3 regions of the Streptomyces sp. NPDC048419 genome follow, and region 1 is predicted to be linked to each of the others. Evidence: riboswitches for the same ligand, from Rfam matches in the RefSeq annotation. Region 1 holds a riboswitch; each other region holds the start of a gene.
What was found. A riboswitch is a leader RNA that binds a small molecule or an ion and turns the genes downstream of it on or off. The one in region 1 is predicted to bind cyclic di-AMP.
Positions count from the first base shown of each region.

Region 2: it holds a riboswitch for cyclic di-AMP, as region 1 does, so the genes downstream of both, ACGFYN_RS27660 (transglycosylase family protein) here and ACGFYN_RS29695 (peptidoglycan DD-metalloendopeptidase family protein) in region 1, are expected to answer to the same signal.
Region 3: it holds a riboswitch for cyclic di-AMP, as region 1 does, so the genes downstream of both, ACGFYN_RS04300 (NlpC/P60 family protein) here and ACGFYN_RS29695 (peptidoglycan DD-metalloendopeptidase family protein) in region 1, are expected to answer to the same signal.

Region 1 covers NZ_JBICXT010000016.1:74,750-82,333, forward strand. The annotation lists gene ACGFYN_RS29690 (alpha-galactosidase) at 1-1,470, shown strand, start outside; cyclic di-AMP (ydaO/yuaA leader) riboswitch at 1,748-1,932, shown strand; gene ACGFYN_RS29695 (peptidoglycan DD-metalloendopeptidase family protein) at 1,937-2,872, shown strand; gene ACGFYN_RS29700 (SGNH/GDSL hydrolase family protein) at 3,142-3,927, shown strand; gene ACGFYN_RS29705 (TetR/AcrR family transcriptional regulator) at 3,978-4,598, opposite strand; gene ACGFYN_RS29710 (hypothetical protein) at 4,644-4,934, opposite strand; gene ACGFYN_RS29715 (APC family permease) at 5,066-6,619, shown strand; gene ACGFYN_RS29720 (hypothetical protein) at 6,639-7,058, opposite strand; gene ACGFYN_RS29725 (acetate--CoA ligase family protein) at 7,123-7,584, opposite strand, start outside.
Region 2 covers NZ_JBICXT010000014.1:148,400-155,983, reverse strand. The annotation lists partial or broken gene ACGFYN_RS27675 (DUF501 domain-containing protein) at 1-270, opposite strand, end outside; gene ACGFYN_RS27670 (septum formation initiator family protein) at 339-815, opposite strand; gene eno (phosphopyruvate hydratase) at 944-2,230, opposite strand; gene ACGFYN_RS27660 (transglycosylase family protein) at 2,538-3,215, opposite strand; cyclic di-AMP (ydaO/yuaA leader) riboswitch at 3,219-3,388, opposite strand; gene ACGFYN_RS27655 (transglycosylase family protein) at 3,584-4,555, opposite strand; gene ACGFYN_RS27650 (cytochrome P450) at 4,762-6,024, shown strand; gene ACGFYN_RS27645 (nucleoside triphosphate pyrophosphohydrolase) at 5,987-6,973, opposite strand; gene ACGFYN_RS27640 (SurA N-terminal domain-containing protein) at 6,992-7,584, opposite strand, start outside.
Region 3 covers NZ_JBICXT010000002.1:73,263-80,846, forward strand. The annotation lists gene ACGFYN_RS04280 (LuxR C-terminal-related transcriptional regulator) at 1-322, shown strand, start outside; gene ACGFYN_RS04285 (NlpC/P60 family protein) at 326-1,393, opposite strand; gene ACGFYN_RS04290 (hypothetical protein) at 1,806-2,159, shown strand; gene ACGFYN_RS04295 (tellurite resistance/C4-dicarboxylate transporter family protein) at 2,137-3,111, opposite strand; gene ACGFYN_RS04300 (NlpC/P60 family protein) at 3,205-4,377, opposite strand; cyclic di-AMP (ydaO/yuaA leader) riboswitch at 4,385-4,555, opposite strand; gene pcrA (DNA helicase PcrA) at 4,955-7,471, shown strand; gene ACGFYN_RS04310 (M23 family metallopeptidase) at 7,529-7,584, opposite strand, start outside.

The sequences.
Region 1 (7,584 bases):
GCCCTCGACACCGATGCGACCGAGGAGCACGGCGAGGTCTACGGCTGCGCGCTCGGCTGGTCCGGCTCCTGGCGGATAGCCGTGGCACAGCTGCCGGACGCGCGCGTGCAGATCACCGGCGGTGCCGGGCACGACGACTCCGGACTGCTGCGTCTGGAGTCGGGACAGTCGTACACGACACCTGTCTTCGCCGGCCTGTGGAGCGACGGCGGCTTCGGGGGTGCGAGCCGCGCCTGGCACGCCTACCAGCGCGCGTACGTGATCCCGCACGCGGACCGGGACCGGCCGGTGCTGTTCAACTCCTGGGAGGCCACGGAGTTCGACATCTCCGAGGAGCAGCAGTCCGCCCTCGCCCGGCGGGCCGCCGCGATCGGCGTCGAGCTGTTCGTCGTCGACGACGGCTGGTTCGGCAGACGCACCAGCGACCGGGCCGGACTCGGCGACTGGACGCCCAACCCCGACCGCTTCCCGAAGGGGCTGAAGCCCCTGGCGGATCATGTGCACTCCCTCGGCATGCAGTTCGGCATCTGGGTCGAGCCCGAGATGGTCAACCCGGACAGCGACCTGTACCGCGAGCACCCCGACTGGGTCCAGTTCCAAGCGGGACGAAAGAGGACGGAACTGCGCAATCAGCTCGTACTGAACCTGGCCCGCGAGGACGTCCAGGACTATCTGTGGCAGCAGCTCGACACGCTGCTCTCCAGTGCCCCGATCGACTACGTGAAGTGGGACTTCAACCGCGCCTTCACCGATGCGGGCTGGCCCGGCGAGCCCTATCCGCAGCGGCTGTGGACCGACCATGTCCACGCCCTGTACGCGCTGTTGGACCGGCTGCGCGCGGCCCACCCCGGTGTCGCCTTCGAGTCGTGCTCGGGCGGCGGCGGCCGCATCGACCTCGGGATCATGAGCCGCACGGACCAGGTGTGGACGTCCGACAACACCGACCCGCTCGACCGGCTCGCCATCCAGCACGGCTTCAGCCAGATCCACCCCGCGCGCGTGATGGCCGCCTGGGTGACCGACAGTCCCAACACCCAGCTCAACGGCCGAGTGAGCTCGCTGCGCTTCCGCTTCGTCAGCTCCATGGCCGGCGTGCTCGGCGTCGGCGGCGACCTCACCCGCTGGAGCGAGGAGGAGCTGGCCGAGGCGGGGGAGTGGGTCGCCCTCTACAAGGAGATCCGCCCTCTGGTGCAGCACGGCGACCTGTACCGGCTGCGGCCGCCGACGGGCGGGCTGAGCGCGGTGCAGTACGTGCGCGGGGACGAGGCGGTCGTCCTCGCCTGGCTCCAGGCGCAGAGCTACGGCGAGCCCGTGCCCGCGCTGCGGCTGAAGGGTCTCGACCCGGCAGCCTCGTACGAATGCCCTGAAACGGGCGAAATCCATAGAGGTGCCGTACTTCTGCATCACGGATTGCGCACCGGCCTGCGAGGCGATCTCGACGCGGCGGTCTTCCGGCTGCGCCGCATGTGAGCGTTGTGTCCGTATTGGGGCATTGGTGTAACTCGCTCCGGAATAAGGCCTCCTGGCGGGAAGGCGCGTGAGGAGCGTCATATCCGTGACCGAACGTGGTCCGTCATGTTCACGTAATTCACGTGCTTCACAAGGGAATTCGACGGGAAGACGCTCCCGTAATCCACGCAGGGTCACCACTATTTCCCATTAAGGATCAACAGAAACGCTTTCACAGGGAACCGTCACTTGTCCCTTTGCGTCTTCGTCGCTTACGTTCGCCACCGATCCGGACGGACGCCCAATCCTGCCGCTGCCCGGTGCCCGCACAACTCACCCGTGAACGGCAGGAACGGGGGACCCACAGGTATGACCGCCTGTTCCGGTTCCCGGAACGGCTTGGGGTAAAGCCGCGTCAAACGCGCGGCCGGGCATCTCCAGTCCGCACCCGACAGCTCACCTCGTAGGCGCCGGAGAGGAATTCGTCATGCCCGCGAAGGGTAAGCACCGCCGTCCGAAGTCCCTGCGCTTCACCCGCACCATCGCCGTAGCCGGAACCGGTGGCGCCGCGCTCGCGCTCCCGCTGATGGGTGCCACCGGCGCCCACGCCGCCACTGCGGACTCCGTTTCCCAGTCGGTTTCGCAAAAGGCCGTCCAGTCCCTTCCGGGTGCCGAGAAGAAGGCCACCGAGAAGAAGAGTGCCGTGAATCACAACGGCGTTCGGACCTATTCGGTACGGTCCGGCGACTATCTCTCGAAGATCGCCGATGAGCAGCACGTGGCCGGTGGCTGGAAGAAGGTCTACTCGGACAACCGCCAGGCCGTCGGCGACGACCCGTCGCTGATCCACCCGGGCCTGAAGCTCACGCTCGGCAAGAAGGCCGCTCCGGACGCCACCAAGTCCTCGGCCGCCCCGAAGGCCTCGGCCAAGAAGCCAGCCGTCAAGAAGTCGGCCGTCAAGAAGTCGACGGTGAAGAAGACCACCGCGACGCAGGCCTCCGAGACCACCGGCAGCGGCTTCACCCTCCCGGTGAACAGCTCCGCCATCGGCACCGGCTACAAGGTGGCCGGCAGCATGTGGTCCAGCGGCTACCACACCGGCGTCGACTTCGTCGTCCCGACCGGCACCACCGTCAAGGCGGTCGGCACCGGCACGGTCGTCTCCGCCGGCTGGGGCGGTGCGTACGGCAACCAGGTCATCATCAAGCTGGCCGACGGCCACTACGCGCAGTACGGCCACCTGTCCCAGATATCCGTCTCGGCCGGCCAGGCCGTGACCGCGGGACAGCAGCTCGGCCTCTCCGGCGCGACCGGCAACGTGACCGGCCCGCACCTGCACTTCGAGATCCGCACCACGCCGAACTACGGCTCCGACGTGGACCCGGTCTCCTACCTCCGCTCGAAGGGCGTCACCGTCGGCTGACCCCCCGGCGGCAACCTGCCTGACACGCCACCGAAGGCCGGACCCTCGATCCCCGGGTCCGGCCTTCGGTATGTCCGCGCACAGGTGCGGCAGTTGAGACGGCAACAGCGCCGGCCAGGTGGTTATTCCGAGCTTGGCGAACACTTTAGAAGTGTCTTATCTCACCGCCCGTCAAGCCCTTCTGACGCTTTCTTACGGTCGCGTAGGTCACATTCGAAGGTGGATCATCGGTCGATGTGGCAGACGATTCGAAGAGTGACAGCAGAGCAGTGATCGGGTCGTACGTTGCGGTGGGGGACAGCTTCACCGAGGGCGTCGGCGACCCCGGCCCCGACGGGGCGTTCGTCGGCTGGGCCGACCGTTTCGCGGTGCTCCTCGCGGACCGCCGACCCGAGGGCGACTTCGGCTACACGAACCTGGCGGTGCGCGGGAAACTGCTCGACCAGATCGTGGCGGACCAGGTGCCCCAGGCGATCGCCCTGAAGCCGGAACTGATCTCCTTCTGCGCGGGCGGCAACGACATCATCCGGCCCGGCACCGACCCCGACGAGGTCGCCGAGCGCTTCGAGCGGGCCGTCGTCCGGCTCACCGACGTCGCCGGCACCGTCATGGTGACGACCGGGTTCGACACCCGGGGCGTCCCCGTGCTCAAGCACCTGCGCGGCAAGATCGCCACCTACAACGGCCATGTCCGGGCCATCGCGGACCGCTACGGCTGTCCGGTGCTCGACCTGTGGTCCCTCAAGACCGTGCAGGATCGCCGGGCCTGGGACGGCGACCGGCTCCACCTCTCGCCCGAGGGGCACACGCGCGTGGCGCTGCGGGCCGGGCAGGTCCTCGGCCTTCAGGTGCCGGCCGACCCGGACCAGCCCTGGCCGCCGCTCCCGCACCGCGGCGCCCTGGAGATCCGCCGGGACGACGTGCACTGGGCGCGCGAGTACCTGGTGCCCTGGATCGGCCGCCGGCTGCGCGGCGAGTCCTCCGGGGACCACGTCACGGCCAAGGGGACGCTGTCGCCGAACGACATCAAGATGCGGATCTCCAAGGTGGCTTGAGGCCGCGGAGGCCGACCAGGGTGACCTGAGCCCCCGCCCCGGGCGGGGGCTCAGCGCTCGGAGGCCGTCAACGCCTTCCGCTCCAGGCCCAGTTCGCGCGCCAGGGCCTCGTCCACCCACTCCTGCGCCCGCGCGCGGGAGATCGCACCGGCGTACGACGTCATCTGCACGGCGAGCCCGTCGAGCAGGGCCGTCAGGCGCAGGGCCGCGCCGTGCGGGTCCGGGCAGCGGAACTCGTCGGCGGCCACGCCCTCGGCGATCACCTCGGCGAGCGCCGCCTTCCACTGCTTGTCGAGATCGCGCGTGACGTCCTGCAGCGCTGTCTCGCGCAGCGCCGCCGCCCAGCCCTCGATCCACAGCCGCCAGCCCTTGGCCTGGCCCGTCGGCGCGTACCAGCGCACCGCCGAGCGCAGTCGCCGCAGGGCCGTCGTACGGCGGCCGAGCAGCTTGCGCAGATGGGCGAGGTCGTCCTCGGCCGCGAACGTGAACGCGGCGGCGACCAGCTTCTCCTTCGTCGAGAAGTGGTACAGCACCAGGGCGTTGCTCACGCCGAGAGCGGAGGCCACGTCGGCGATCCTGACCGCCGCCACGCCCCGCGCCTCGATCTGCTCGATGGCTGCCCGCAGCAGTTCCTCACGCCGCTCGGCCACGCTCAACCGCACTCTCGCCACGCGGTCACCCTATTCCGTTGCCGCGTGCGGTGCCGGGCCAGGCCGTCACTTGGCGAGTTCCACCGGGTACAGATCGGTCCGTGCGACCGCCGCGTCGCGCTCGGCGGCCAGCGCGGTGCGGCGTGCGTCGGCCATGTAGCCGTCGTAGCCGGCCTGCGAGGCGAACTCGATGAGCTGGATCTCGTCCGGCCGGCCGTCGGCCCCGTCGGCCCGGGCGCGCTGCACCAGCCGGCCGTCGTGCTCGCCCAGCAGGGCCAGCACCCTGTCCTCGTAGGCGGCCAGAGCCTTTGCGGCACCCGGCCGCGACCACAGCAGAACGCACAGTTGAACGGTCATGACGCCCGACCCTACCGACGCCGGGCGCCGCCGCCCCAGACGACCTCTTGACACCCCCGCGCGGCCGGGGCCACACTCCCGCACTACTGACTGCTCATTCAGTCAGTAGTCGTCGTGAGTAGGAGTCCGCCGTGACCCAGACACCGACCACATCCGGCCCCCGGCAGGGCCCCGAGAGTCCGGACCTCTCCGCGGGCTGGGGTGAGCAGCGCACCCTGCTCCGCAAGGATCTGCGCCGCCTCGACGTCCTGTTCTTCCTCATCTGCACGCTCGTCGGCCTCGACACCATCGGCTCGGTCGCCGCCCAGGGCCCGCAGGGTCTGACCTGGATGGCGATCCTGGCGGTCGCCTTCTTCCTGCCGTACGGACTGCTGGTCGCCGAACTGGGCGCCGCCTTCCCCGTCCAGGGCGGCCCCTACGTGTGGACCAGGCTCGCCTTCGGCCGGCTCACCGCGGGCGTCAACCAGTTCCTGTACTGGATCTCCAACCCGGTCTGGGTGGGCGGCAGTCTGTGCATCATCGCGCTGACGACCTGGGAGGAGTTCTTCACCCCGCTGCCCGGCGGCTGGAAGTACGCGGCCGGCCTCGCCTTCATCTGGGGCGGCGCGCTCGCGGTGGTGCAGTCGGTGCGGATCGGCAAGTGGGTGCCGATCGCCGGCGCCGTCGCCCGCATCGTGCTGCTCGGCTTCTTCCTCGTCTCGGTGGTGATCTACGCGGCCCGCAACGGCGTCCACGCCCTGCCCGCCGGCGAATTCACGCCCACCTACGCCGGCTTCGTCGCCCTCGTCCCCGTCCTGATCTTCAACTACGTCGGCTTCGAACTGCCCAGCTCGGCCGCCGAGGAGATGCGCAACCCGCGCCGCGACATCCCGCTGGCCATCTTCCGCTCCGGCCTGGCCTCCCTGCTCCTGTACGGCGGCCCGATCCTCGGCATCCTCTTCGTGCTGCCGGGCGACCGCATCGGCAGCCTCGGCGGGTTCATCGACGCCTGCAAGGCCGTCTTCACCGTCTACGGCGGGTCGATCGCGGCCGACGGCACCGTCACGCTCACCGGCTTCGGCTCCGTGTGCGGCGGCATCGCGGCGGCCGGGCTCGTCGTCGGCCTGCTCACCTCGGGCGTCACCTGGGCGATGGGCGCCCACCGCGCCCAGGCGGTGGCCTGCGCGGACGGCGCGGGACCCGCCTGGCTCGGCCGCATCTCCGAGAAGCACGGCACACCGGTCCGCGTGAACCTCCTCTCCGCCGTCCTCGCCTCCGCCCTGTTCGTCATCGCCCTCAACCTCACCGGCGGCGACGGCGAGAAGTACTTCGCGGCCGGCCTCGGCCTGACCATCTGCACGACGTTCATCTCCTACGTCGTCACCTTCCCGAGTCTCGCGGTACTGCGCCGTAAGTACCCGGACGTGCCCCGCCCGTACGCCGTTCCGGGCGGACGGGCCGGGGCACGTCTGGTGAGCGGGCTCGCCACCGCGTTCGTGGCCTTCACCGTGATCGTGCTGATCTGGCCGGGCTTCGGGGTCGGCTGGTTCGGTACGGCGGGGGATCCGGCGGACTCCCTGCCGGCGTCCTTCGCCGGGGAGCGGCTGCAGTACACGCTCAGCCAGGTCGTGCCTCTGGTGCTGTTCGTGGGCATCGGGCTGGTCTGTTACGCACTGGGGGCCCGGACCCGGCGGGAGAAGGGGTAGCGGGAGACGGCGCAGAAGGTCAGTCCGGGAACTGGTAGTCGAAACGGATGCGGCCGGTCTCGTCCAGGACGAGGAAGTCCCGGCCGCCTCCGGTCACTTGGCCCTCCTCCTGATGGAACGCCTCCCAGCGGAACGTGATCACGTCCCGCAGCTGCCGGGCCGCCTCCTGGACCCGGAAGACGTAGGTGCCCGGCCCCACGAAGTCCTCGTACGCGCGCGTCACGCGCGCGTGCAGCTCGTCATGGCCCCTGGCCTCCAGGGCGGCGCTGGTGAAGCCGAGGCCCACCGCCTGCTCGTGCATCTGCTGCGGCGGCAGGAGGATGTGTTCTCCGTCCTCCGCCCACAGGTCGTGCACGGTCTTGCGGCGGGTCTCCGGGTCGGGTTCGTTCCACAGGGCGATGTAGCGGTCGGCGAGATCCTGTGCGTCGATGGCGGGCATGCCTGCTCCTCGTGCGGGGGTGAGCTGTGTATGCCTTCGACTCTGCTCCGGCCGGCCCGGCGTCTCAATTCCCGGCAGGGTATGGCGCTTCGGGGTCACGCAGGACGGCGTGCGCGTCCAGGGCGAGGGCTCCGCCGGGGTGCACGAGCAGCGGGTTGACCTCGAGGTCGGCGAGTTCGGCGTGCTCGGCAGCCGCGCGGGCCACGGCGCACACGGCGGCCGCCGCCGCGTCCAGGTGCACGGCCGGGGCGCCGCGCCAGCCGGTCAGCAGGCGTGCGTGCCGCAGTTCGAGCAGCAGGGCACGCGCGCGTGCCTGCGTCAGCGGGGCGAGGGCTACGGCGGTGTCGGCGAGGAGCTCGGCCGTGAAGCCGCCGATCCCGACCAGGGCGACGGGGCCGAAGGCGGGGTCGCGGCGGACCCCGACGATGAGTTCGTGGGCGTACGGGGGCGTGGCCATGGCCTCCACGGCGTAGCGTTCGGCGCCCGTGGCGGCGCGCATGCGAGAGAACGCGGCGCGCACGGCCTC
Region 2 (7,584 bases), on a different contig from region 1:
CAGACGCTCGGTCATCTCCTTCATGACGCCGTTGGCCTCCAGCGTACCGATCGCGGAGGCGGCGCGCGGGCAGGTCAGGTAGTACGTCGTCGGGAAGGGCGTGCCGTCGGCCAGCCGCGGGGCGGTCTCGACGACGTCCGGCTGTCCGCAGGGGCAGCGGTGCGCGATGGCGCGCAGCCCGCGCGGCGGCCGCCCGAGCTGCTGCTTGAACGCTTCGACGTCCGCGGCGGTGGGCTCGGTGCGCGGGGTGGGCGGCGGGGGCGTTTCCATGCCTGTCTTTCTACTTGTTCAGCGGTTCACCGGCAGGAGGCACCGGTTCACCGGTCGGAGACGTCGGTTCACCGGCCGGAGGCGTCCGACTTGTCGACGTCGTCCCAGACGTTGGTGTACCAGGGGCGGTCCGCCGCCCCGAGCTCGGACCGCGACTGCTTGGCCGCGTTCGGGTCGATGACGACGTAGCCCGTCTCGCCCGGCATCACGTAGTGCAGCCGCTGCCGGATCTGCTGCTCGGCGTAGGAGTCGTCCTGCCAGCGCGCCTTGAGGTCGCGCAGCTGCTCGACCCGCTCGCGGGCCTGCTGCTTCTGCCGCTGGAGATCGGAGATCTCCGAGCGCTGGGAGACGTACTGCCTTATGGGATACGCGAGGGCCACGACCAGGGAGCACACGACCAGGGCGAGCAGGGCCGCGCGACCGGTCAGGCGCGAGCGGCGGGCCTGCCGCTTGGTCTGCGAACGGTAGACACGGGCCGCCGTCTGCTCGCCGAGCAGCTTGATCCTGGTCGCGGTCGAGAACCGGTCCCGGTCCTTCACGGCCATGTCCCCGCCTCCCGGTCACACGTGCGTACGTCCCCGCACACGGTACGGGACCGGTACGGGGACGTACGTACGACTGGCTCGGGCTTGACCACGAAGGGCCCTCGAAGTTGGTCAGGCCCGGAGGTTGGTCAGCCCTTGAAGCGGGGGAAGGCGCTGCGGCCGGCGTACACCGCGGCGTCGTCCAGGATCTCCTCGATGCGCAGCAGCTGGTTGTACTTGGCGACGCGCTCGGAGCGGGCCGGGGCGCCGGTCTTGATCTGGCCGCAGTTGGTGGCGACCGCGAGGTCGGCGATGGTGACGTCCTCGGTCTCGCCGGAGCGGTGGGACATCATGCACTTGAAGCCGTTGCGCTGGGCCAGCTCGACGGCGTCCAGGGTCTCGGTCAGCGAGCCGATCTGGTTGACCTTGACGAGCAGCGCGTTGGCGGCGCCGTCGTCGATGCCGCGGGCCAGGCGCTCCGGGTTGGTGACGAACAGGTCGTCGCCGACGATCTGGACCTTGTCGCCGAGCTTGTCCGTGAGGACCTTCCAGCCGGCCCAGTCGTCCTCGAACAGCGGGTCCTCGACGGAGACGAGCGGGTAGGCCGCGACGAGCTCCTCGTAGTACTCCGTCATCTCGGCGGCGGAGCGCTCCTTGCCCTCGAAGAGGTACTTGCCGTCCTTGTAGAACTCGGAGGCGGCGACGTCGAGCGCGAGGGCGATCTGCTCGCCGGGGGCGTAACCGGCTTCCTTGATGGCCTCGAGGATGAGGTCGAGGGCCTCGCGGTTGGAGCCGAGGTTCGGGGCGAAGCCGCCCTCGTCGCCGAGGCCGGTGGCCAGGCCCTTGCTCTTCAGCACCTTCTTGAGGGTGTGGTAGACCTCGGTGCCCCAGCGCAGCGCCTCGGAGAAGGACTCCGCGCCGATCGGGGCGATCATGAACTCCTGGATGTCGACGTTCGAGTCGGCGTGCGACCCACCGTTCAGGATGTTCATCATCGGCACCGGCAGCAGGTGCGCGTTCGGGCCGCCCAGGTAGCGGAAGAGCGGCAGGTCGCTGGCCTCGGAGGCGGCGTGGGCCACGGCGAGGGAGACGCCGAGGATGGCGTTGGCGCCGAGCGAGCCCTTGTTGTCGGTGGCGTCCAGGTCGAACATCGCCTGGTCGATCAGGCGCTGCTCGGTGGCGTCGTAGCCGACCAGCTCCGGGCCGATCTGCTCGATCACGGCGAGGACGGCCTTCTCGACGCCCTTGCCCTGGTAGCGGTTGGGGTCGCCGTCGCGGAGCTCGATGGCCTCGAAGGCACCCGTGGAGGCGCCGGACGGGACGGCGGCACGACCCGTGCTGCCGTCGTCGAGGCCGACCTCGACCTCGACCGTGGGGTTGCCTCGGGAGTCCAGGATTTCCCGGGCTACGACGACGTCGATGGACGGCACGAGCATCTCCTTCATGGATGTGACGCGACTACGGCAGTAGCGCGGTGGCGCTGCGAGACGAGCCTAACCGCCCGAGGCCGATCGGCCAGCCGGTCGCCCACCCCTTGAGCAGAACCGAGAGTAAATTGTTTCCGAACGGAACAAAAACCGGCGCGGAAGCACGCGCGCGGGGCACAAAAAGCCCCGCCCCGGTGCGTACGGGGGAACACGCACCGAGGCGGGGAGACCGTGGGGACGGGGGCGGACCCTCACGTGTCCTCCATGCTGGAGGACACGGCTGTCAGGGCGCTGGGGTCCGGCTACCGGCCCGCTGTCACTTGAGGTGCAGCTGCTGGCCCGGGTAGATGAGGTCGGCGTTCTGGACGATGTCCTTGTTCAGCTTGAACAGCTTCGACCAGCCACCGGCGACGTGGTGCTTCGTGGCGATGGTGCTCAGGGTGTCACCCTTGACGACCTTGTACTCGCCGTCGCCCTTCTTGACCTTCTTGCCGGTCGGGGTGGTGACGGTCTTCTGGCTCTTCTGCGACTTCGCGGCCGGACGCTCGGAGGAGCGGGAGGCGGCCTGCGAGTCGGAGTGGGTGGTGGTGCTCGGCTTCGAGGCGGCGGCACCGTTGTAGGCGGCGCCGGACAGGCCCGTGCCGCAGACCGGCCAGGCACCCTTGCCCTGCGCGGCGAGAACCTTCTCGGCGACGGCTATCTGCGCCGACTTGGAGGCCTGGTTGGCCTGCGGGGCGTAGGCGGTGCCGCCGTACGCGGCCCAGGTGGAGGCGGAGAACTGCAGACCGCCGTAGTAGCCGTTGCCGGTGTTGATGGACCAGTTGCCGCCGGACTCGCACTGGGCGACCTTGTCCCACTCGGAGGCGGTGGCGGCCGAGGCGTTGCCGGCCGCCATCAGCGGGGCGGCGATGGCGACACCGGTGATGCCGGCGAACGCGGCGACCCGGGTGGCCTTGGAAGGACGACGGTGCTTGCCCTGACCGGAAAACAGCATGGTTGATCCCCTCACCGACGCCTGCGAGGTGAGCTGTCGGGTTCGGGCCGGTTGAGTTGCCCGGTCGCGCCTCGCTCTCGCTCGGCACGGCTACACCCCAAGCCGCCACCGGCAACTTCCCGGTGGGGCACTTACCTTGGGTCCCCCGCTCCTGCCTACGGCGCTTGACGCGACGACTGTTCCCGTGCGGCCGCTGGCAGGATTCGGCGTTGCGGCAGACGGGGCTCGTGTTGACGAGCGGTGAAGACCGTAGACACGCGGTCCGCGGAAATTCAAAGACGATCAGGGCTTCTGAGACTCATCCCACACTTTCACCAAACCGGACATTACCGAGCGAAGTGTGACGTGAACTCCCGTTGGTTTTCGCCCTATTCGCTACCGAGTCGCAGGGTCTGACCGGCCACGATCTGGTTCGGGTCGGCGCCGATGGCCTTCTTGTTCTCGGCGTACAGCGCACGCCATCCGCCGCTGACGTCACGGGAGTCGGCGATGGACGCGAGAGTGTCGCCGGCGTGGACCGTGTAGGTGTCGCCCGTCCGGCTGTCGGCCTTCACCTCGTCGGCGCTCGCGCCACGGTGACGGCCGCCGCCGAGCGCACCGGTGTCGACCAGGCTCCAAGAGCCCGCCGACTGCTCGGAGTTGTCCGACTCGTCCCTCTTCGCCCGGTCTGTGGGTGAGCTGTCACTCCCCTGCGAGGCGCTCGGGGCGCGATGGGGCGGAGACTTGGACGGCGAGGCGGATGCATCGGATTCGGTGGAGTTGTCCGTCTTGTCGGTGGAGGCCGACGGGGACGGGCTCGAGGACTCGTCCGCGGACGAGTCGCCAGACGAATCCGACGAAGAGGACTCATCGGACGAGTTGCCCGAGGAGTTGGACAGACCGAGGGAACCGGACGTCCCGGAGGAGTCGGACGAATCGGAACCGCCGTCCAGCACACCGGTGTCGATGTCCGCCGAGTCCGAGTCCTTGCTCAGCCCGGTGGTCAGCCCGCAGGTGTGGAACGCGCCCACGCCCTGGTCCGCCAGGACCTTCTGGGCGACGGCGATCTGCTGGTTGCGGCTGGCCAGGTCGGGCCGGGTGGCGTAGTCGAGACCGCCGTACCTGTCCCAGTCGTCCTGGGTCAGCTGAAGGCCGCCGTAGCGGCCGTTGCCGTTGTCCTGGCTCCAGGCTCCGCCGGTCTCGCACTGCGCCACCTTGTCCCACGTGCTGCCGCCGTCGGCGGCGCTCGCGCCGGAGGCGGCGAGGAGCGGGATGGCGATCGCGGAGCCGGTCACACCGGCCGCGACGATGAGGGCGGGAGCCTGGCGGGGGCGACGGTGTCGACCGTTCCCGGAGAGCATGCAAGGGCCTTTCGGAGACAGCATTGACCGGCGCGGCGCATGGTGATCGGCACAGCGCACTGGTGGGTGAACGTATCGGCTGACGATCACTTGTCACAAGTTAATGCCGCGTAGATCACGTGAAGATCACATAGTTGAAAGCGTGTCATCTTTGACCGGTTCCGCGCGGTGGTCCGGCCACCGGCCGGTGCCGATACGGTCGTGCTGTGAACGTCCCGAACCCCGCCCCCGAACTCTTCACCTGGGAATTCGCCTCGGACCCGTATCCGGCCTACGCCTGGCTGCGCGAGCACGCCCCCGTCCACCGGACGAAGCTGCCCAGCGGGGTCGAGGCCTGGCTGGTCACCCGCTACGCCGACGCACGTCAGGCGCTCGCGGACGGGCGGCTGTCGAAGAACCCCGACCATCACGCCGAGGACGCGCAGGGCAAGAGCAGGACCGGCATCCCGGGCGAGCGCAGTGCCAACCTGATGACGCATCTGCTCAACATCGACCCGCCGGACCACACCCGGCTGCGCCGTCTCGTCTCCAAGGCGTTCACCCCGCGCCGGGTGGCGGAATTCACGCCCCGGGTGCAGGAGTTGACGGACGGTCTCATCGACCGGTTCGGGGCGCGGGGCGAGGCCGACCTGATCCATGAGTTCGCCTTCCCCCTCCCCATCTACGCCATCTGCGACCTGCTCGGCGTCCCGCGCGAGGACCAGGACGACTTCCGGGACTGGGCGGGGATGATGATCCGGCACGGCGGCGGGCCGCGCGGCGGGGTGGCCCGCTCGGTGAAGAAGATCCGCGGCTATCTCGCCGAGCTCATCCACCGCAAGCGCGGCGACCTCGGCGAGGACCTGATCTCGGGTCTCATCCGCGCCTCCGACCACGGCGAGCACCTCACCGAGAACGAGGCCGCCGCGATGTGCTTCGTGCTTCTCTTCGCCGGCTTCGAGACGACCATCAACCTCATCGGCAACGGCATGTACGCGCTGCTGCGCAATCCCGGACAGCGGGCCCGGCTCCAGGAGTCGGTCGAGCGCGGCGAGACGGCGCTGCTCGACACCGGTTTGGAGGAGCTGCTCCGCTACGACGGCCCGGTGGAACTGGCCACCTGGCGCTTCGCCACCGAGCCCCTCACCATCGGCGGGCAGGCCATCGCCACCGGCGACCCCGTCCTGGTCGTCCTTGCCGCGGCGGACCGCGACCCCGCCCGCTTCACCGGGCCGGACACCCTCGACCTCGCCCGCCGCGACAACCAGCACCTCGGCTACGGCCACGGCATCCACTACTGCCTCGGCGCCCCCCTGGCCCGCCTGGAGGCCCGGACCGCGCTGGAGACCCTCCTGCGCCGCCTCCCCGACCTCGAACTCGCCGCCGACCCTGCCGACCTGCGCTGGCGCGGCGGGCTCATCATGCGGGGACTGCGGGAGCTGCCGGTGCGGTTCACCCCTCCTGGCGGGGGTTGTTCTCCGTCCGTCTGATCGCGTCGCGGTAGGCGCGGGCCGCCGCCCGCAGCGCCGCCTCCGGGTCCACGCCGTCGGACTCGGCGCGTACCGCCAGGGCCAGCAACTCGTAGCCGATGCCCTCCGATCGGGGCAGCGGGACGTCGAGGCCCGCCGTCCGGGTGCGGGAGGCCAGCTTCGCGGCCAGGGCCAGGCCCGGCTGCCCCAGGGGGACGCCCTCGGTCACCGAGGTGCGCTGCTTCTCCACCGCCTTGGTGCGCAGCCAGTGCTCCTTGACCTCCTCGGGCGTCGAGGCGGTCTCGTCCCAGAAGACATGGGGGTGGCGGTGGATGAGCTTGGCGACGATGCCGGCGGCGACGTCGTCGATGGAGAAGGGCGTGTCCGGGTCCTCCTCGGCGATACGGGAGTGGAAGACCACCTGGAGCAGGACGTCGCCGAGTTCCTCGCGCAGTTCGTCGCGGTCGCCGTCCTCGATCGCCTCGACGAGTTCGTACGCCTCCTCGATGCCGTACTTCGCCAGTCCCTTGTGGGTCTGCTGGGAGGACCACGGGCACTCGGCGCGGATCTGGTCCATGACCTGGACGAGGTCGAGGAGGCGGGCGCCCGGCAGGTCGTACGAGGCGGGGAGCAGCTCCAGCTCCGGCATCCGCACGCGTCCGGAGCCCGCGAGGCGGGCCAGGCCGTCGGTGAGCGCCGGCTCGCCCTCGCCCGTCGCCACGACCACGACCGTGTGCCCGCCGGCGCACGCGCCGAGCAGCTCCTCGGCGGTGGGCGAGGCCTCGGCGACCGCTATTCCGGCCTCCCGCAGATACGGCAGCTGCGGATGCGCACCGTCCGCGCACAGCACGCGGTCGGCGGCGTGCAGTGCCTGCCAGGCGGGCCAGGACAGCAGTCCGGGCGCGACACGGTGGCTGGTGGTGAGCAGGACGACGCGGCCGGGAGCCTCTTCGGAGCTGGTTGCGTTCACGGTCCGAACGTAACCCGGCTACGCCGACTGCTGCGTGCCCGACGTCGTGACCTCGCGCACCCACGGCGTCTTCGCGTCGACGCGGCTGCTCTGCTGGACGTCCCAGGCGCCGTAGCGCGGGTTCAGGTCGACGTTCAATTCCTTGGACGCCTTGGACAGGGCGTTCCAGAAGGGCGGCTTGCTGGTGTCGGTGCCGAGGCTCTGGGCGAGCTTCTGCGCCTCCAGCTGGAGGCGCAGGTTGTCGTCGACGCGCCGCGGCGCGACGCCGTACTGCTGCAGCCAGGCCGTCTCGAGCGCCTTGGGGCCGCCGACCTGCTGCTCCAGGCCGGTGCGCATCTGCTGGATCTCCTTGGGCGTGACCGTGATGTCCGCGTCCTGGGCGGCCCGGTGCACCACCCGGTCGAGGACCAGGCTGTGCAGGGTGTCACGGGTGAGGGAGCTGGTCTGCGAGACGGCCTGCTTGAACTGGGCATCGTCCTTGACGGCCGCGCGCTGTGCCGTGCGCACCTCGTTCACCCGGTTCTCCAGCTGCGCCACGGTGATCCGCTGCCCGCCGACCACGGCGGCCGCGCCGGGATGCGCGTCGCTTCCGCAGGCGGTGAGCAGGGGAG
Region 3 (7,584 bases), on a different contig from region 1:
CACCGGCACGGACCTCGTCAACTCCATCTTCCGCGTGCAGGAGGGCGACGCCGTCTTCTCGCCGCGGCTGGCCGGCTTCGTGCTGGACGCGTTCGCCTCCACCGACGCCCCGCCGGTCGACGAGGACCTGGACCGCCTCACCCAGCGCGAGCGTGAGGTGCTGCGGCTCATCGCCCGCGGATACGCGTACAAGGAGATCGCCAAGCAGCTCTTCATCTCCGTGAAGACGGTCGAGTCCCATGTCTCGGCGGTGCTGCGCAAGTTGCAGCTGTCGAACCGGCACGAGCTGACCCGGTGGGCGACGGCGCGACGGCTGGTCTGAGGGTCAGATCACGCGCGTGGCGCCCGCGAACGGCATCTCGTCGATCGGTGCCAGCCGCACCGGTGCCGACGGGTTCGGGGCGTGGATCATCTGGCCGTTGCCGACGTAGATGCCGACGTGACTGATGCCGGAGTAGAAGAACACCAGGTCACCCGGGGCCAGTTCGGAGCGGGAGACACGGTGGCCGGCGTCGATCTGGGCGTAGGTCGTGCGGGGGAGGGAGATGCCGGCGGAGTTGTAGGCGGCCTGGACGAGGCCCGAGCAGTCGAAGGCGTTCGGGCCGGTCGCGCCCCACACATAGGGGCTGCCGAGCTTGGAGTAGGCGTACGAGACGGCGGCCGCGGCACGGGAGCCGGGCGCCGCGGCGGTGCCGGAACCGGGGGCCTGCAGACCGACGCGAGGGGCCGAGCCGGAGCGTGAGGCACGGTCCGTGCCGCCGCCGACGCCGAGCCGTGCGCGCTCCGCCGCGGGCAGTTGGGCCAGCAGCCGCCGGGCCACGTCCAGCTTCCCGGTGATCGTCGTCCTGGTCCGCCTCAGTTCCGCCTGCCGCGCCTTCAGCCCGGTCAGCTCGACGCGGGCGGCCCCGCGCAACTGCTCGATCTCCCGCAGCTGTTCGCGTACACCGGCCACGGCCGCCGCCTGCCGGGTGCCCGCCCGGTCGGCGAACTCGGCGCCCTCCAGGTAGCGGTCGGGGTCGTCCGACAGCGCGAGTTGCAGAGCGGGGTCGAGACCGCCGTCGCGGTACTGCGCGGCGGCCATCGAACCCAGCGCGTCCCGCGCCGAGTTGAGCTTGTCCGTCTTGCGTGCCGCCTCGTCCCGCAGCGTGGAGAGCCGGTGCTCGGCCGCGTCCGCCTTCTCCTTCGCGCCGTCGTACTTCTGGGTGGCGGTCTCCGCCTCCTGGTACAGCTTGTCCACCTTCGCCTTGACCTGCGCCGGTGTCAGATCGGGCTCCGCGTGTCCGGTGCCGTCGAAGCCGGTCGCGGTCGCCGCGCCCGCCAGGGCGATGGTGAAGGCGGTGCGGGCCGTACCGCCGCCGAGTGAACGCCGACCGGTCTTGCGGTGCGCTGCCACGTGGACAGCACGTCCTTTCGTAGGGCCGCCTCGCCCCCCGGCGGCTTTACGCGTCCGGCGGCGGCCCGCACAGGGGGAGCGGGCCGCCGCCGGACCTTCTCGGCGGTGGTGTCCGACTGCCGCCCCTGGCCCGGGCGGCGGTGGGGAGCCGGTCACCTGGGGCAGGACGCTAAACCTGACCGTGACCGTTCGGTGACACGAAGTGCGGAAGTGCCGCCGCCGGATCGCCGGGTGACCGTTTGCGACCGTGATCCAGGAGCCGTGCCGTCGACTTCACGCAGTGCGCTGACCGATGTGCGGGTTCCGGACCACGGCCGCGGGACGGACTGCTATGAGCCGCATATATGCACAACCGTTGAAAGGGCAGGCCGGTGTCGGACGCCCCATGCGTCCCTGTTTAAGCTCCAGCCCCATGGACGTACTCATCCATCTCTTCGTCGCCCTGCACATCATCGGCATCGCCGCGCTGCTCGGTGGCTTCCTCACCCAGCTGAAGGCGATGGGACAGGGCACGGCCCGCTTCGTCCCCGGCATGCTGCACGGGGCGCTGACGATGCTGGTCACCGGCGCGGTCCTGGTCGGCCTCAACCAGGCCGACGACCACGACGTCAACACCATCAAGATCGGCATCAAGCTGGCGCTGCTGGTGGTGATCCTCGGCCTGGTCTACGTGAAGCGGGACGACGAGAAGGTGGACAAGGGCCTGTTCGCACTGGTGGGCCTGCTCACCACGGCGAACATCTTCATTGCGGTGCTGTGGACCTGAGACCGGCGCGGACGTCCGCCGCGGCCCCCGCGGCGACGGCCACCCACACCGCCACGGCGATCCACAGCAGCACCTGCCCGGGCCCCTTCAGCCACGGGGCGTCCAGGGCCGAGGCGGCGGACAGCAGCGCCGCGGCCGTCATGCCCAGCGGGAACACGGTCGCCCAGCGGCGCGCGTCGTAGCGCAGCCGCGGCCGGGCCGCCTCGCCGACGAGCAGCACGGCGTACCAGGCCAGGTCGAGCACGAGCAGGGCCGCCGTGATTGAGCGCAGGACGCCGCGGTCGTCGTCGTTCCACAGGTACAGGCGCGCACTGTCCGCGGCGAGGAGCTTGGACCCGGCGAGCGAAGAGATGGCGAGCGCACCGCCCGCCACCCAGTGGTCCCCACGCCCCTCCGTCACCTGCCCCAGGTCGAAGCGGGTCAGCGCGACGCAGTACAGGACGAGCCCGAGTCCGAACAGCACGAGCGCCGTGTGCGCGAGCCATGCCGTCGCCTCGGCCCCGGCGAGCGTGGCGCCGAGCACCGCGAGCCCCTGCGTGGCCACGCAGCACAGGAACACCGATCCCGGCATACGGCGCTGCCAGTTCCGTACGACCTCGACGAGCAGCACCGGCCACAGCACGGCCGCCAGCGCGAGCAGGGCCTCGGCCAGGGTCGGCCGGCCGGCCAGGGAGAACCGGGCCCCGAGTACGGCGGTCGCCGCGACGGCGGTGAGCGACTGCGGCCTGCGCGCGTCCGCCCACCACCTCTCCCGGTCCCGCACCAGGCGCATGCCGAAGTCCGCCGCCAGACCCACCCAGGCCGCACAGGCCAGGACCAGGGCGATCCGCGACAGCACCGCGTGCTCCGTCAGATACAGACCGACCGACACGATGCCGGTGGCCATCACGGCGGCGCCCGCCGCCGGCGGACGCTGCGCCCACCAGGCGCGGAAGGAGGTCGGTCCGGACATGGGGCCGATGCTAGGGAGCGCGAGAGGTGTTGCGGGCGGGGCACGCGCGCGGGCGCGGCAAATTTACGCGCGGGGGAGTGCCCCGCGCGTGTCTCAGGCCGGCCGCACCACGCTGTGGATGATCGACGAGCCGGCGTAGTAGATCGACTCCTCGCGGACGTACGCGCCGGGCTTCGGGGCGTGGATCATCATGCCGTTGCCGATGTAGATGCCGACGTGGCTGATGTCGTCGTAGAAGAAGATCAGGTCGCCCGGCTGGGCGTCGGTGAGGGAGACCGTGGTGCCGGCGTCGACCTGGTCGTAGGTGGTGCGCGGGAGGCTGACGCCGGCGGCCTTCCAGGCGGCCTGGGTGAGGCCGGAGCAGTCGTAGGAGTCGGGGCCGGTGGCGCCCCAGACGTACGGCTTGCCCATCTGCGCACGGGCGAAGGCGAGCGTCTTCGCGGCCTTGGTGGCGTACGTGGAGTCGCTGGTGGAGGTGGATGTGGAGCCCGAGTCCGAGGACGAGCCGGAGGTGGAGCTGCTCGCCTTGGCCGCGGCCTCCTCCTTGGCCTTCTGCGCGGCCGCCTGCTTCCTGGCCAGCTCGGCCGCCTGGCGGGCGGCCTCCTCTTCCTTCTGCTTCTGGATCGCCGCGAGCCGCGCCTTCTCCTCGGCGTTCAGCTTCGACAGCAGCTCACGCGCGTCGGAGAGCTTCTTCTGCACCGTGGACTTGGCCGTCCGCAGGTCGTCCTGCGTCGCGGTGAGCGTCTGGAGGTCCTTGGACGCCTCCTGGCGCTTCTTCATCGTCGCGGACTGCTCGGTGAAGTAGTCGTCGACCGCGCTCTTCTGACGGGAGGTCATACGCCCCATCAGCTGCGTCTGGTCGAAGTAGTCCTGCGGGGAGTCGGCGAGCAGGAAGGTCGCCGTGTCGGGCGCGGCGGCGCCGGTGCGGTACTGGGCCGCGGCGAACGTGCCGAGCTGCTCGCGCTCGTCGTTGAGCTTCTGGGTGCGCTCGGCGACGTCGGTGAGGAGGGTGTCCACGCGCTTGCGCTGCGTCGTGGTCTTCTCCTTGGCCGCGTTGTACTTCTCGGTGGCCGATTCCGCCTGACGGTAGAGGTCGTCGACCTTCTTCTCGACCTCCTCCACGCTCGGCTTGCCGTCGGCCACGGGGGCGGCGTTGGCCGACTGGGACAGCAGGGCCACGGAGGTGAGCGCGGCCGTGGCGAGAGCGGGTGTGCGTATGCCTGCGACGCGTGAACCTGAGGGGCGCGACTTGCGGTGCGACGCCAAGGGAGGCGACTCCTTCCACGTTCCGCCTACCGGGTTAGCTGTCGGGTTCGGGCGGGTGGTTCGGAAGGCTTGCCCTACGGTCCGGGCCCTGTGCGGGAGTCGGACCGATTCACCCCGGGAACGGTGGGTCCCCGGTTCCGGATACGCGGTGGCGCGCCGGATTCGGCGGAGGCCGCGCGGCCCGGCGACGTTCGCCGGTGGGGGTCGTACGGCCTGCCCGGAACCGTAGCCAACTCGTGTGACCCCTGTGAAGGTTGATGTTCGATATGCCCGATACATTTTCGTGACCTTTGGTCGAGGCGTCACCGGGCGCGGTCCTTCCGGAACGATCTGCGCGGATGCGTGCCGATTCTGGCCGGACTGGTGTTGTGTGCCCGGTTCCGGGAGCTGACTTCCGGCCGGTCGCGGTCAGGTGCGGGGCATTGCGGACTGCCCTCGAGTGATTGCGGAACGTGACGATGCGGCCCTGGACGGCAGCAGGCCACGGGGCGGCTTCCGGGCACGCCATCTCACCGATCCGGCGAAGTTCCCGGGGTGGCGGCGGGCTGTCAGTGAGGCGCCCTAGACTCGGAAGGCGATGAGCAGCCTCTTTGACGACAGCTTCCTGGCGGACCTCAAAGCCCCTCGCGGGCACGAGGGGGAGCCCCCGCCGCCGCCCGAGGACGATCATGTACCGGAGCCGGTTCCGGACGATCTGTTCGGTGGGAAGTTCGACGTGCCGCCGGACCGGGACTCCTACTACCGCGACGGCGCCCCGCGTCCGGCGATCGACGCGGCCGCCCTGCTGGACGGGCTGAACGAGAACCAGCGCGCGGCCGTCGTCCACTCCGGCACGCCCCTGCTCATCGTGGCCGGTGCCGGCTCCGGCAAGACCCGTGTGCTCACCCACCGCATCGCCCACCTGCTCGCCGAGCGGAACGTGCACCCGGGCCAGGTCCTCGCGATCACCTTCACCAACAAGGCCGCGGGCGAGATGAAGGAGCGCGTCGAGCACCTCGTCGGCCCGCGCGCGAACGCGATGTGGGTGATGACCTTCCACAGCGCGTGCGTGCGCATCCTGCGCCGCGAGTCGAAGAAGCTCGGCTTCACGTCGTCGTTCTCGATCTACGACGCCGCCGACTCCAAGCGCCTGATGGCCCTGGTCTGCCGTGACCTGGACCTCGACCCCAAGCGCTACCCGCCGAAGTCCTTCAGTGCCAAGATCAGCAACCTGAAGAACGAGCTGATCGACGAGGAGGACTTCGCCGCGCAGGCCGCTGGGGGCGCCTCCCAGGCTATCGGCTCCGGGGGAGGGTTCGAGAAGACCCTCGCCCAGGCCTACGCCATGTACCAGTCGCGGCTGCGCGAGGCGAACGCCCTCGACTTCGACGACCTGATCATGACCACGGTCAATCTGCTGCGCGCCTTCCCGGACGTCGCCGAGCACTACCGCCGCCGCTTCCGGCACGTCCTCGTCGACGAGTACCAGGACACCAACCACGCCCAGTACGCGCTGGTGCGCGAACTCGTGGGCACGGCGGCCCACGACGAGGACGTACCGCCCAACGAGTACGACCTGGCGCCCGCCGAACTGTGCGTCGTGGGCGACGCCGACCAGTCCATCTACGCCTTCCGCGGGGCGACGATCCGCAACATCCTCCAGTTCGAGGAGGACTACCCGGACGCGACGACGATCCTGCTGGAGCAGAACTACCGCTCCACGCAGACCATCCTGACCGCGGCCAACGCGGTCATCGAGCGCAACGAGTCCCGCCGCCCCAAGAACCTGTGGACCAACGCGGGCGCGGGCGCGCGCATCACGGGCTACGTCGCCGACACCGAGCACGACGAGGCCCAGTTCGTCGCCGACGAGATAGACCGTCTCACGGACGCGGGCGACGCGAAGGCCGGCGACGTCGCCGTCTTCTACCGCACGAACGCCCAGTCCCGTGTCTTCGAAGAGGTCTTCATCCGCGTCGGCCTGCCCTACAAGGTCGTCGGCGGCGTCCGCTTCTACGAGCGCAAGGAGGTCCGGGACGTCCTGGCCTACCTGCGCGTGCTGGCCAACCCGGAGGACTCGGTCCCGCTGCGCCGCATCCTGAACGTCCCCAAGCGCGGCATCGGCGAGCGAGCGGAGGCGATGATCGACGCCCTCTCCCAGCGGGAGAAGATCAGCTTCCCGCAGGCGCTGCGCCGCGTCGACGAGGCGTACGGCATGGCGGCGCGCTCCGCCAACGCCGTCAAGAAGTTCAACACGCTGATGGAGGACCTCCGTACGATCGTCGAGTCCGGCGCGGGCCCGGCGACCGTCCTGGAGGCGATCCTCGAACGGACCGGCTACCTGGCCGAGTTGCAGGCGTCGACCGACCCGCAGGACAAGACCCGTATCGAGAACCTCCAGGAACTCGCGGCCGTGGCCCTGGAGTTCGAGCAGGAGGCGGGCGAGGGCGAGGAGCCCCCCGGGCTCTCCGACTTCCTGGAGAGGGTCGCGCTGGTCGCCGACTCCGACCAGATCCCGGACGAGGAGGAGGACGGCTCCGGAGTCATCACCCTGATGACCCTGCACACCGCCAAGGGCCTCGAGTTCCCGGTCGTCTTCCTGACCGGCATGGAGGACGGCGTCTTCCCGCACATGCGCGCCCTCGGCCAGACCAAGGAGCTGGAGGAGGAGCGCCGGCTCGCCTACGTCGGCATCACGCGCGCGCGTGAACGGCTGTATCTGACCCGGTCGTCGCTGCGCAGCGCCTGGGGCCAGCCGTCCTACAACCCGCCCTCCCGGTTCCTGGAGGAGATCCCGGCCCAGCACGTCGACTGGAAGCGGACGGGCGCCACGTCACCGGTCTCCTCCGGCCCGGCGTCCGGTGTGGCCGCCTCCCTGTCGTCCTCCCGCTCGCGCTCCTCGGCCTCGGGCGCGTCCGGCTTCGCCACCAGCCGCGCCTCCGACAAGCCGGTGGTCTCGCTGGCCGTCGGCGACCGGGTCACCCACGACCAGTTCGGGCTCGGCACGGTCGTCGCCGTGAAGGGCACGGGTGGGAACGCCGAGGCGACGATCGACTTCGGCGACACGAAACCGAAGCGGCTGCTGCTGCGGTACGCACCGGTGGAGAAGCTGTAGGCGCTCGCAGGTGAGCCCCCGCTCAAGGGCGGGGGCTCGCAGGGAAGTTCATCAGGTCTACGTCGGGTCGAGCCCGTGGCTGCGCAGCCACGGCAGCGGGTCGACCGCCGCAC